DNA from 2 places in the Providencia sp. UF-183 genome. Region 1 is predicted to be linked to the other one. Evidence: riboswitches for the same ligand, from Rfam matches in the RefSeq annotation. Region 1 holds a riboswitch; the other holds the start of a gene.
The links. A riboswitch is a leader RNA that binds a small molecule or an ion and turns the genes downstream of it on or off. The one in region 1 is predicted to bind thiamine pyrophosphate.
Positions count from the first base shown of each region.

Region 2: linked by a shared signal. The riboswitch ahead of thiB (thiamine ABC transporter substrate binding subunit) and the one ahead of thiC (phosphomethylpyrimidine synthase ThiC) in region 1 are both predicted to bind thiamine pyrophosphate.

Region 1 is NZ_JBSICD010000031.1:23,953-29,517, reverse strand. It holds gene AC4IFT_RS20860 (ABC transporter permease) at 1-32, shown strand, start outside; gene AC4IFT_RS20855 (ABC transporter permease) at 22-846, shown strand; gene AC4IFT_RS20850 (ABC transporter ATP-binding protein) at 846-1,862, shown strand; gene AC4IFT_RS20845 (HAD family hydrolase) at 1,881-2,543, shown strand; TPP riboswitch at 2,787-2,899, shown strand; gene thiC (phosphomethylpyrimidine synthase ThiC) at 3,046-5,031, shown strand; gene thiE (thiamine phosphate synthase) at 5,015-5,565, shown strand, end outside.
Region 2 is NZ_JBSICD010000036.1:1,810-7,374, reverse strand. It holds gene thiP (thiamine/thiamine pyrophosphate ABC transporter permease ThiP) at 1-1,130, opposite strand, end outside; gene thiB (thiamine ABC transporter substrate binding subunit) at 1,106-2,110, opposite strand; TPP riboswitch at 2,169-2,266, opposite strand; gene rppH (RNA pyrophosphohydrolase) at 2,380-2,913, shown strand; gene ptsP (phosphoenolpyruvate--protein phosphotransferase) at 2,918-5,164, shown strand; gene lgt (prolipoprotein diacylglyceryl transferase) at 5,331-5,565, shown strand, end outside.

The DNA.
Region 1 (5,565 bases):
GGTTAATCAAGCGGAGCTACCATGCAAAATAACAATGTGATTAGCCCAGTAATAACCAATAAGAATGCTGGTTTATGGTTTCATAAGTTAGTGTTAATCAGTATTGCCAGCTTATTAGCGTTGCCGATTATTGCCACGTTTTTGTATTCCATTGCCAGTTCTTGGGGAGCAACCGTATTACCCGATGCGTTGTCCATTAAATGGTATCTGCAATTATGGCAAGACCCGCGCTTTTTAATGGCATTTGGTCGTTCGTTGATTATCTGTTTTGGCACACTGTTAATCAGCACCTTGGTCATTTTACCGATGACATTTGCGGTGTTTTATCGCTTTCCCAAGCTAAAAGGATTGATGGATTTATTGATTATCCTGCCTTTCGCTATCCCACCAGTGGTGTCATCTGTCGGTTTATTGCAAATTTTTGCGGACGAACCATTTATGTTAGTAGGCACGCCGTGGATCTTAATTGGCACCTATTTCACCATCACGTTGCCATTTATGTACCGCGCCCTCGCCAACAGTTTTCAAGGAATTAACTTACATGACCTGATGGATGCTGCGCATTTATTGGGTGCGAATACCTTTAACGCTTTCATGATGATTGTGTTACCAAATATCCGCAAAGGTATGTTGGTTTCATTATTAATTTCATTTTCATTTTTAATGGGTGAGTTTGTGTTTGCCAATATTTTAGTGGGAACACGTTATGAAACCTTGCAAATCTACTTGTTCAATATGCGCCAAACCAGTGGGCACTTCACTTCCGCGCTGGTGATGTCTTACTTCTTATTTACGTTATTGCTGACGTGGTTAGCGATGCGTTTGAATCGTTCAGGAGATGAATGATGAGCTATGTAATTGCTGAGAATTTAACAAAATCCTTCGGGTCAAATCAGGTCTTTGCGGATATTCAATTTACCATTGAAAAAGGCGAATTTATCACTCTATTGGGGCCGAGTGGTTGTGGGAAATCCACTTTATTACGCTGTATCGCAGGCCTCGAGCAACCGAATAGCGGTGAGCTTTATATTAACCGTAAAAATATTACCCATCAGCCTGCCCAGCAACGTGGCGTGGGTATGGTGTTTCAAAGCTATGCACTTTTCCCCAATATGACCGTCGCGGACAATATCGCCTTCGGCTTAAAAATGCGTAAAATCGATAGAAACGAAAGAGCTAAAGCCGTTGCAGAAGTTATCGAAATGGTTGAGTTGCAAGGAAAAGAACAACAATTTCCTCACCAATTATCCGGCGGGCAGCGCCAACGCGTCGCACTGGCAAGGGCGCTAGTGATGAAACCGCAAATTTTGTTACTCGACGAGCCGTTATCCGCCCTTGATGCGCGCATTCGTAAGCATTTGCGCCAGCAAATTCGCCATATTCAGCGGGAGCTTGGACTCACGACGATTTTTGTTACCCATGACCAAGACGAAGCGATGATCATGTCCGATAGGATCTTTTTGATGAATAAAGGGCAGATCGTACAAAGCGATACGGCAGAGAATATTTATACCCAGCCCGCCAACGAGTTTGTTGCTCGCTTTATGGGCCACTACAATTTGGTGGATGCTCACAAAGCCAACGCAATGTTAGGCGTCAATTTACAAGGCACCCTCGCTATCCGCCCTGAGTCTATTTATGTGAAAGAAGCAGGTCGCCAGTATGGTAGCCATATATCACACCCTGTCGATGCCGTGATTTTAGACCATCAACTACTTGGCAATATTATTCGTTATAGTGTTAATACCCCCGCAGGGGATATGACGGTAGATTTGCTCAATCGCTCCTCTGAACGTTTATTTGAACCCGGCACCCGCCTTGAGTTAATGTTTAATAAAAATGAAATTCGTGCACTTAGCTAATCATACGATAGGAATATAATGCAAAACAAATTAGCCATTTTTGACTTAGATGATACGTTGATTCAAGGGGATAGCAGCGTATTGTGGACGCAATATCTGTGGGATAAGCAAATTATCCGTGACCCACAGTTTGTGGAAGCCGATAAAGCCATGATGGCGCAGTACAATGCAGGAACGTTGGATATGCCAACTTACCTGCGCTTTAACCTGCAAACCCTCGCTGATATCAAAACGGAGCAAGTGGATATCTGGCTGGATGATTTTGTGCAAACCGTGATTTTACCGAGGATCTACCCTGATGCGATTCAAACGATCGCCCACTACCGTGCCAAAGGGATCCCAATTATTGTGATCTCCGCGAACGTTTCATTTATTGTCAAAAAGATCGCAGATCAACTCAATGCCGATGTCGCGATGGGCATCGATATTAAACAGCAAAATGGCTGCTACACCACTGAAATTGACGGTATCCCGACCTTCAAGGAAGGCAAAGTTAAACGCCTTATGGATTGGGTTCGCCACCAGCCAATCACCGATGCGTATGTGTATTTCTACACCGACTCTGCCAACGATCTCCCAATGTGCCAATTCGCCGATGAAACGTTTATCGTTAACGGTGACCCACGCCTTCTCAAAGTCGCCAATGAAAATAATTGGCCGCAATATCAGTGGAATTTATAAACCTTATTTTTAATTTTTAATTTTTGAGGTTTTAGGTTTTAGGTTTTAGGTTTTAGGTTTTAACTAACTTGCCTTTCAAAGGTTCCTCTAAATTATTCGTGCTAGAGGAAGGCGGCAAACTAAGATATCCCTAGGAGCATACACAAGTATGTGACTAGGGTAACTTAGTGCAGCCAACGCACCTATCGCGCGAAGAATGACGAGGAAAAAGCTTGAGAATCACAGGAAGCTCTCTATACTGATTAATTCTTGTCGGAGTGCCTAGTATGTGAAAACATCAGGCTGAGACCGTTAATTCGGGATCCGCGGAACCTGATCGGGTTAATACCCGCGAAGGGAACAAGAGTAATCACTCAGCGCCATTTTTGCCATTTTCCGTTTGGTGAAAATTTAAACGCAACGTCTTTTTATTACTCCTCCGAACTCCTGACAAGCAACTTTCTTTCGATAAACCCGCTTGGTGCGTTTTGCATCATAGCCGTGACAATGTCAGGAAATTGCTATGTCCAATATTACAAATAATGTTATCCCGACCGCTGATTTATCCCCACAAGCTGCACCTGCTCGCACACGTAAAGCCCAACGTGACGCCGCTGAAAACTTTATCAACACAGTTTCTGGCGTTTCATTTCCCAATTCTGAACGTATTTATCTCCAAGGTTCGAGAGACGATATCCAAGTTCCGATGCGAGAAATCCAGCTTTCTCAAACCCTTATTGGTGGCGACAAAGACAACCCGCAATTTGAAGACAACGAACCCGTTCCTATCTACGATACTTCTGGCCCTTACGGCGACCCAACATCAGAACTCAACGTCCACAAAGGTCTGAAAAAAATTCGCGCTCCGTGGATAAACGAACGCTCAGACACCACCAAAGTAGAAAACTTAAGCTCTGATTTCACGCAACAGCGACTTGCCGATGCAGGCCTCAACCACTTGCGCTTTAACAACCGCCCACACCCATTAAAAGCACAAGTCAACAAATGCGTCACCCAACTTCACTACGCTCGTAAAGGCATCATTACCCCAGAAATGGAATTTATCGCCATCCGCGAAAATATGGGTCGTGAACGTATTCGTGGCGAAGTTCTACTGCAACAACATCCGGGGCAAGGCTTTGGGGCTAATTTGCCCGAAAATATTACCCCTGAGTTTGTTCGCCAAGAAGTCGCCGCAGGTCGTGCCATCATCCCTGCTAATATCAATCACCCTGAATCTGAGCCGATGATTATTGGCCGTAACTTCTTGGTGAAAGTGAACGCCAATATCGGTAATTCGTCGGTCACTTCATCCATCGAAGAAGAAGTGGAAAAACTGATTTGGTCAACACGTTGGGGCGCAGATACCGTCATGGATTTGTCCACAGGCCGTTACATCCATGAAACACGTGAATGGATTTTACGTAATAGCCCAGTCCCTATCGGCACAGTGCCAATCTACCAAGCCCTTGAAAAAGTCAACGGCGTAGCGGAAAACCTAACGTGGGAAATGTTCCGCGATACGTTATTAGAGCAAGCAGAACAAGGCGTTGACTACTTTACTATCCACGCTGGGGTCTTGCTGCGTTACGTGCCAATGACCGCTAAACGCTTGACGGGCATTGTCTCACGCGGTGGTTCTATCATGGCAAAATGGTGCCTCTCCCATCACCAAGAAAACTTCCTGTATGAAAACTTCCGTGAAATCTGTGAAATTTGTGCCGCTTACGACGTTTCCTTATCATTAGGTGATGGCTTACGCCCAGGCTCAATCCAAGATGCAAACGATGCTGCACAATTTGCCGAGCTTCATACCCTTGGCGAGTTAACCAAAATTGCGTGGGAATATGACGTCCAAGTGATGATTGAAGGCCCCGGCCATGTCCCGATGCAGATGATCCGCCGCAACATGACGGAAGAATTGGAACATTGCCACGAAGCCCCATTCTATACCTTAGGCCCACTTACAACCGATATTGCACCGGGTTATGACCACTTTACCTCAGGTATTGGCGCAGCAATGATCGGCTGGTTTGGCTGTGCAATGCTCTGTTATGTAACACCAAAAGAGCATTTGGGCTTGCCGAACAAAGATGACGTTAAACAAGGGCTTATCACCTATAAAATTGCAGCGCACGCAGCTGACCTTGCCAAAGGCCACCCCGGTGCACAAATTCGCGACAATGCTATGTCGAAAGCACGTTTCGAATTCCGCTGGGAAGACCAATTTAACTTGGCATTAGACCCCGAAACTGCACGTAAATACCACGATGAAACCTTACCGCAAGCCTCAGGAAAAATTGCCCATTTCTGCTCAATGTGCGGTCCGAAATTCTGCTCGATGAAAATTTCCCAAGAAGTGCGTGATTACGCAGCCCAAAAAGAGGCAAACGAAAAAGAAGCGGGTATGGAGCAGATGTCTGAAGCCTTCCGTGCCCACGGTAGCGAGCTATACCATGGCGCAGAAATTGTGAACGCAGAGGTCGCTGATAATGAAAAAATCGCCTAATGCTATTGTTGCGCCAACATCACCTTTTCCAGAGACCGAGCAATACCTCGGCCTTTACCCTGTTGTTGATTCCGTTGAATGGATTGAACGCCTGCTTAGTGCAGGTGTTTCCACCCTCCAATTACGCATCAAAGACAAAGCAGATGCTGACGTGCGTGATGATATCCAAAAAGCTATTGCTTTGGGTAAAAAACATAACGCACGGTTATTTATCAACGACTACTGGCGCTTAGCCGTGGAGTTTGGCGCCTACGGCGTACACCTTGGCCAAGAGGATTTGGAAACCACTGACTTGCTGGCAATCCACCAAGCTGGCCTTCGGTTAGGTATTTCCACCCACGATGAGCATGAGCTAGCCATCGCCAAATCTGTGCGCCCCTCTTACATTGCCATGGGGCATATTTTCCCCACGCAAACCAAAGAGATGCCATCGTCCCCCCAAGGGCTGGAAACCCTTAAAGCGATGGTAGAAGCAACGCCGGATTATCCCACTGTCGCCATTGGTGGAATTTCCATTGACCGCGTACCGGCTGT
Region 2 (5,565 bases), on a different contig from region 1:
ATTAAGCCGCTTAACTCAATCGCTTGTCCAAGTCGCACGGCTTGGCGTAAACGCAGCTCACGGCTACTCCAAAGCAGCATCAAGGTGAGAGTGACACAAACTACACCAGCGCAGAGCGCAATAAACAGCGATGTTCCTGTGGCTTGCCATAATGCAGGTTGCTGTAAGACCGATAATAGCTGCCCATTTAAACCATCGAAAACGACGGCAAGCAGCGGGGGGAGCAACAATAACATCGCCGCAGTAATTAACAAGCAATCACGAATACGGCGAAAAAGGTTATCTGCGGGGTCTACCCATTGTGTTTGCTGGCTAAAACCAACTGAAAATAAATTATTGATTTTTTGACAGATAAACATCAATCCAAGACAGAAAAATAATTGGATGAGCGCCAAAATTGTCGCTCTACCAAGATCAAAATCATAATTAAGCGCTTGATAGATTGCGAGTTCAATCGTTGTTGCCGCAGGGCCGCCACCTAAAGCGAGTACGGTGGCAAAGCTAGCAAAGCACAACATAAAGATCAGTGATGCGGTAGGGAGGATTTGCCTACGCAAATAAGGCCATTCTAAAATTCTAAATTGTTGCCACTCATTAAAGCCTAATTGCGCAGTCATTTGACGCTGTTCAATGGCGATATTTTCTAAGGATTGCAATAACATTCTTGTGGCGAGGGGCATATTAAAGAAAATATGTGCAAGTAAAATTCCTTTTAATCCGTAGGGCGAAAAGCTGTATTCCACCCCGAGCCAGTCGAAGGTTTTTGCCAGCCAACCTGTTTGCCCGTATACCGATAAAATCCCAAAAACAGCCACTAAAACGGGTAAGACAAGTGTCATCGCGCAGAGGCGTATAAATAATGTACGCCCCCAAAAACGACGACGGTAAAGTGCTCTTGCAAGTAAAATGGCAGGAAGCACGGAAAAAATAGCGGATAAAAATGCCTGCCAAAAGGTAAAGCCAATGACATGCCATAGGTAACTGTCGCTGATGATGTCATCAATGGCGATTTCAGGCGCAAAAAACCACAGCGCTCCAAAACTGAGAAGCGCTATCGCAATTAATAAACCGGAAGCAAAAGCTCCCGGTAATAAAGAGAGATTAATTAACGACTGACGGCGGTTTGCCATAAACGCGTCCAGTTTTGACGTTCTTTAGCCACTTCTTGTGAACTAAATTGTAAGGCTTTTTCTGGCAGAGGCAGTTGGTTATAAACCTCTGGCAGAGGGATATCAATCACCGGATACATCCAGTTAGTAGTCGGTAAAGTGTTTTGGAATTCAGGTGTTAAAACGAATTGTAAAAATTGCTTAGCGAGTTCAGGTTGTGGGCTGTTTTTCAACCTTGCAGCGACTTCTACTTGCATGTAATGGCCTTCATCAAACAAGGCTGCGGCGTAGTTATCTTTTTTGTCGTTGAGCATCTGGTAGCCCGGCGATGAGGTATAGCTCAGAACGAAATCTCCTTCACCTTTTAAGAATAAGCCGTATGCTTCGCTCCAACCTTTTGTGACCGTTAAGGTTTTTCCTGCCATTTTTTTCCAAGCATCTGCGGATTTATCACCATATAGTTTTTCAATCCATAACATCAGGCCAAGCCCTGGCGTGCTGGTGCGTGGGTCTTGGTAGATGATTTTCCAGTTATTTTCGCTATTTAATAGCGCATCCATACTTGTGGGCGGTTGTTGGATTTTATTTTTGTCATAAATGAAAGCGAAATAGCCATAATCATAAGGAATGAAAATAGAGCTATCCCATGCAATAGGTAATTTTAAGGCTGCCGTGTCAATTTCAGCAGGGACAAAGAGGCCTGTTTTTTCGGCGGAATCTAATAGGTTGTTATCTAAGCCTAAAATGACGTCAGCTTTACTTTTTTTTCCTTCCATTCTTAAACGGTTTAACAGCGCAACGCCATCCCCCAAGGCAACAATTTTTAATTCGCAGTCACACTGGGCTTCAAAATTCTTTTTAATTTGCGGACCCGGTCCCCACTCTGCGGCAAAGGAGTCATAGGTATAGACAGTTAGGGTTGGTTTCTCTGCCCATGCCAATTGACTTAAACCGAGTGCACTAAGGGTCAAAATCGATGCTATAATTTTGTTTTTAAACATGCTTTTTCCTGCGCTAAAAGAGAGTGACACAGGATTTGAGAGTGAACCGATGCAGGTTTGCAAGCGGTGGCTCAAATCCCTACGCCGGTATTAACCGGATCAGGTTCTACGGGTTATTTCTCAGCCAAAATAAATTTGGCACCCCGTTGAGACGCTCACTATTGTAGAGACTTCGGACATATCTGCAAACTGTATTGATATAGGTTTACCAGTTAGGGTATGTGTGAAACAATTAGGCATCTTTCAAATTTGGTTATTGGGGTAGTCGAGTGATTGATGATGATGGCTACCGCCCGAATGTAGGAATCGTAATTTGTAATCGGCAAGGGCAGGTTTTATGGGCTCGCCGCTATGGTCAACACTCTTGGCAGTTCCCTCAAGGAGGCATCAATCCGGGGGAATCACCAGAGCAAGCGATGTATCGTGAGTTATACGAAGAAGTTGGGCTACAGCGTAAGGATGTCAGGTTATTGGCATCTACCCGTAATTGGTTACGTTACAAATTACCCAAGCGTTTGGTGCGTTGGGATACAAAACCGGTTTGTATTGGGCAGAAACAGCGTTGGTTTTTACTCCAACTGCAATGTAATGATGCTGATATAAACGTGCAGCGCAGTAAATCGCCAGAATTTGATGGCTGGCGATGGGTCAGTTATTGGTATCCTGTCAGGCAGGTGGTTTCTTTTAAACGGGAAGTTTATCGCCGTGTTATGAAGGAATTCGCTCCAATTGTAATGCCTTTACAGGAACAAAAATTACCACAACGACCTGCTTTTAATAACCGTAGGCGCGGAGCAAAGTAAGCCTATGTTGATGCGTTTACGTGAAATTGTCGAAAAAGTTGCGATGGCGACAAGTTTGACCGATGCGCTTGAAGTATTGGTGGACGAGACCTGCAAAGCAATGCGAACTGATGTGTGTTCGATTTACTTAGCCGATCATCCCCGCCAATGCTATTACTTAATGGCAACCCGCGGGTTAAAGAAACCTAGCGGGATTGCTATTCGCCTTGGCTTTGACGAAGGCGTTGTTGGTGCGGTTGGGCGCCAATCTGAAATGCTAAACCTCGCTGATGCCCGTGAACATCCTCAATACAAATACCTTCCTCAATTAAAAGAAGAGCAACTTAAAGCCTTTCTTGGTGTCCCCATTGTTTATCGTCGACAACTACTTGGCGTGCTGGTGGTTCAACAGCGTGAGAAACGATTGTTTAATGAGACAGAAGAATCTTTTATGGTGACACTGTCGATGCAGCTCGCGGTGATCCTATCGCAAGCACAAGCCAAAGGAATTTTTGGGCAATATCGGCAAAATAGAATTAAAGCCATCCCTGTTTCTCAGGGAATTTCAATGGCCTATGGTTGGCAAGATACTTCGCAACCTTCTTTTGACAGTATCAGTCAAACCAGTGCCATTGATATCGACAGCGAAAAACAACGTTTAATCACGGCATTAGAAAGTGCAACAGCCGAGTGCCGGCGGATCAGCAAGCGCTTTATGGCGAGCTCTGCGAAAGAAAGTGCGGCAATTTTTGATCTTTATAATCACCTGCTTAGTGACCCCCAGCTTAAAAAACATTTATTTACTGCCATTGATGGTGGCGCAGCCGCTGAATGGGCTGTGAAAACAGTTATCGAAAACTATGTTGAGCAATTTTCTCGTTTACGTGATCTCTATTTAAGAGAGCGAGGCGCAGATCTTAAGGCGTTAGGCCAGCGCTTATTATTCCATCTTGATGATACGTTAACAGCGAATGAACAATGGCCTGAACGCTTTATTTTAGTGGCTGATGAACTCAGCGCCAGTGTGCTTGCTGAATTGCCAATGGAGCAACTAGCGGGTGTTATCGTACGTGATGGCGCAACACACTCGCACTCGGCAATTTTAATCCGAGCGATGGGTATTCCTGCCATTATGGGGGCGGATATTGAACCGTCTTTACTGCATAACCGCCATTTGATTTTAGATGGTTATCGTGGCGAAGTTTTTATTGAGCCCGAAAATCTAATTATTCAAGAATATCAGCAGATTATTGAAGAAGAAAACGTTATTAGTCGTTTGGCGGAGGGAACCTTAGAGCAAGATGCGACCTTAATAGGTGGTGAGCAGGTACAGATATACCTAAATGCAGGGTTGAGTCCGCGCTATGAGCAGCAAATTAATATTGGTGTTGATGGTGTTGGGCTATACCGCACAGAACTGCCGTTTATGCTGCATAATGGTTTTCCTTCAGAAGATGAACAAAAACAGCTATATAAAGAAGTTTTACAGCTATTTCCAACAAAGCCAGTCGTGTTACGTACCCTTGATATTGGGGCAGATAAACAGCTTCCGTATATGCCTATTAGTGAGGAAAATCCAAGCCTAGGCTGGCGAGGGATCCGCATTATGCTTGATCAACCTGAGATTTTTTTAATTCAATTAAGGGCAATGTTACGGGCTAATGTGTTATCAGGAAATTTACGGATTCTTTTGCCGATGGTGACGAGTATTAATGAAATAGATGAAGCTATTTCGTTAATAAAAAGAGCAAAAGAAGAGGTGGGGCAGTTGCTTGGGCAGCCAGTAAAAATGCCGCAGGTGGGCGTGATGCTTGAAGTACCTTCATTGCTATTTTTATTGCCAGAGATAAAAAAACGTGTCGATTTTATTTCTATTGGCACCAATGACTTTACACAATATTTACTTGCTGTTGACCGCAATAATACACATGTCGCGGCGCTATATGATAATCTCCACCCTGCAATTATTCGCTTTCTTGCGAAGGTCAGCGAAGAGTGTCAGCGCTTGGGGCTTCCTGTTAGTGTGTGTGGTGAGATGGCAGGCCAGCCACTCAGTGCTATGATATTAATTGCCCTTGGTTACCGCTCTTTAAGTATGAGTGGGCGGAGTGTTCCGCGGATGAAATACCTTATCCGCCAGCTTGATCCCGTGTTAATGTCTGATTTAGTAGGTAAATTATTAACCGCAGAGACAAGTGAAAGTGTTAGGAAGGAAGCTAGCCTCTTTATGGAAATTCACCGTCTAGGTGGGTTTGTTCGTGGTGGTATTTAGCTTATTTTCCCTGTTAGCCTGACGCTAAATTAGTCGAAAATGAATATATTCGAGTATAAGTCATTGTGTTTTTTGTTGTATGCTTTCGCGCTCTTCAACTAATTGAAGCGTATTGAATATTTTATGGCCAGCAAGGTGTTGGCTTAATCATTAAAAGTGGGGAACGATGAGTAACAGCTACTTAGCATTTCCGGAAATTGATCCTGTTATGTTCTCAATTGGGCCAGTATCGCTGCACTGGTATGGTTTTATGTACCTTGTTGGTTTTGTTTTTGCGTTATGGTTAGCGGGACGCCGTGCAGCAAAACCAAATAGCGGCTGGACTAAAAATGAAGTTGAAAACCTGCTATATGTTGGTTTTGTTGGTGTTTTTGTCGGTGGCCGCCTTGGCTACGTATTTT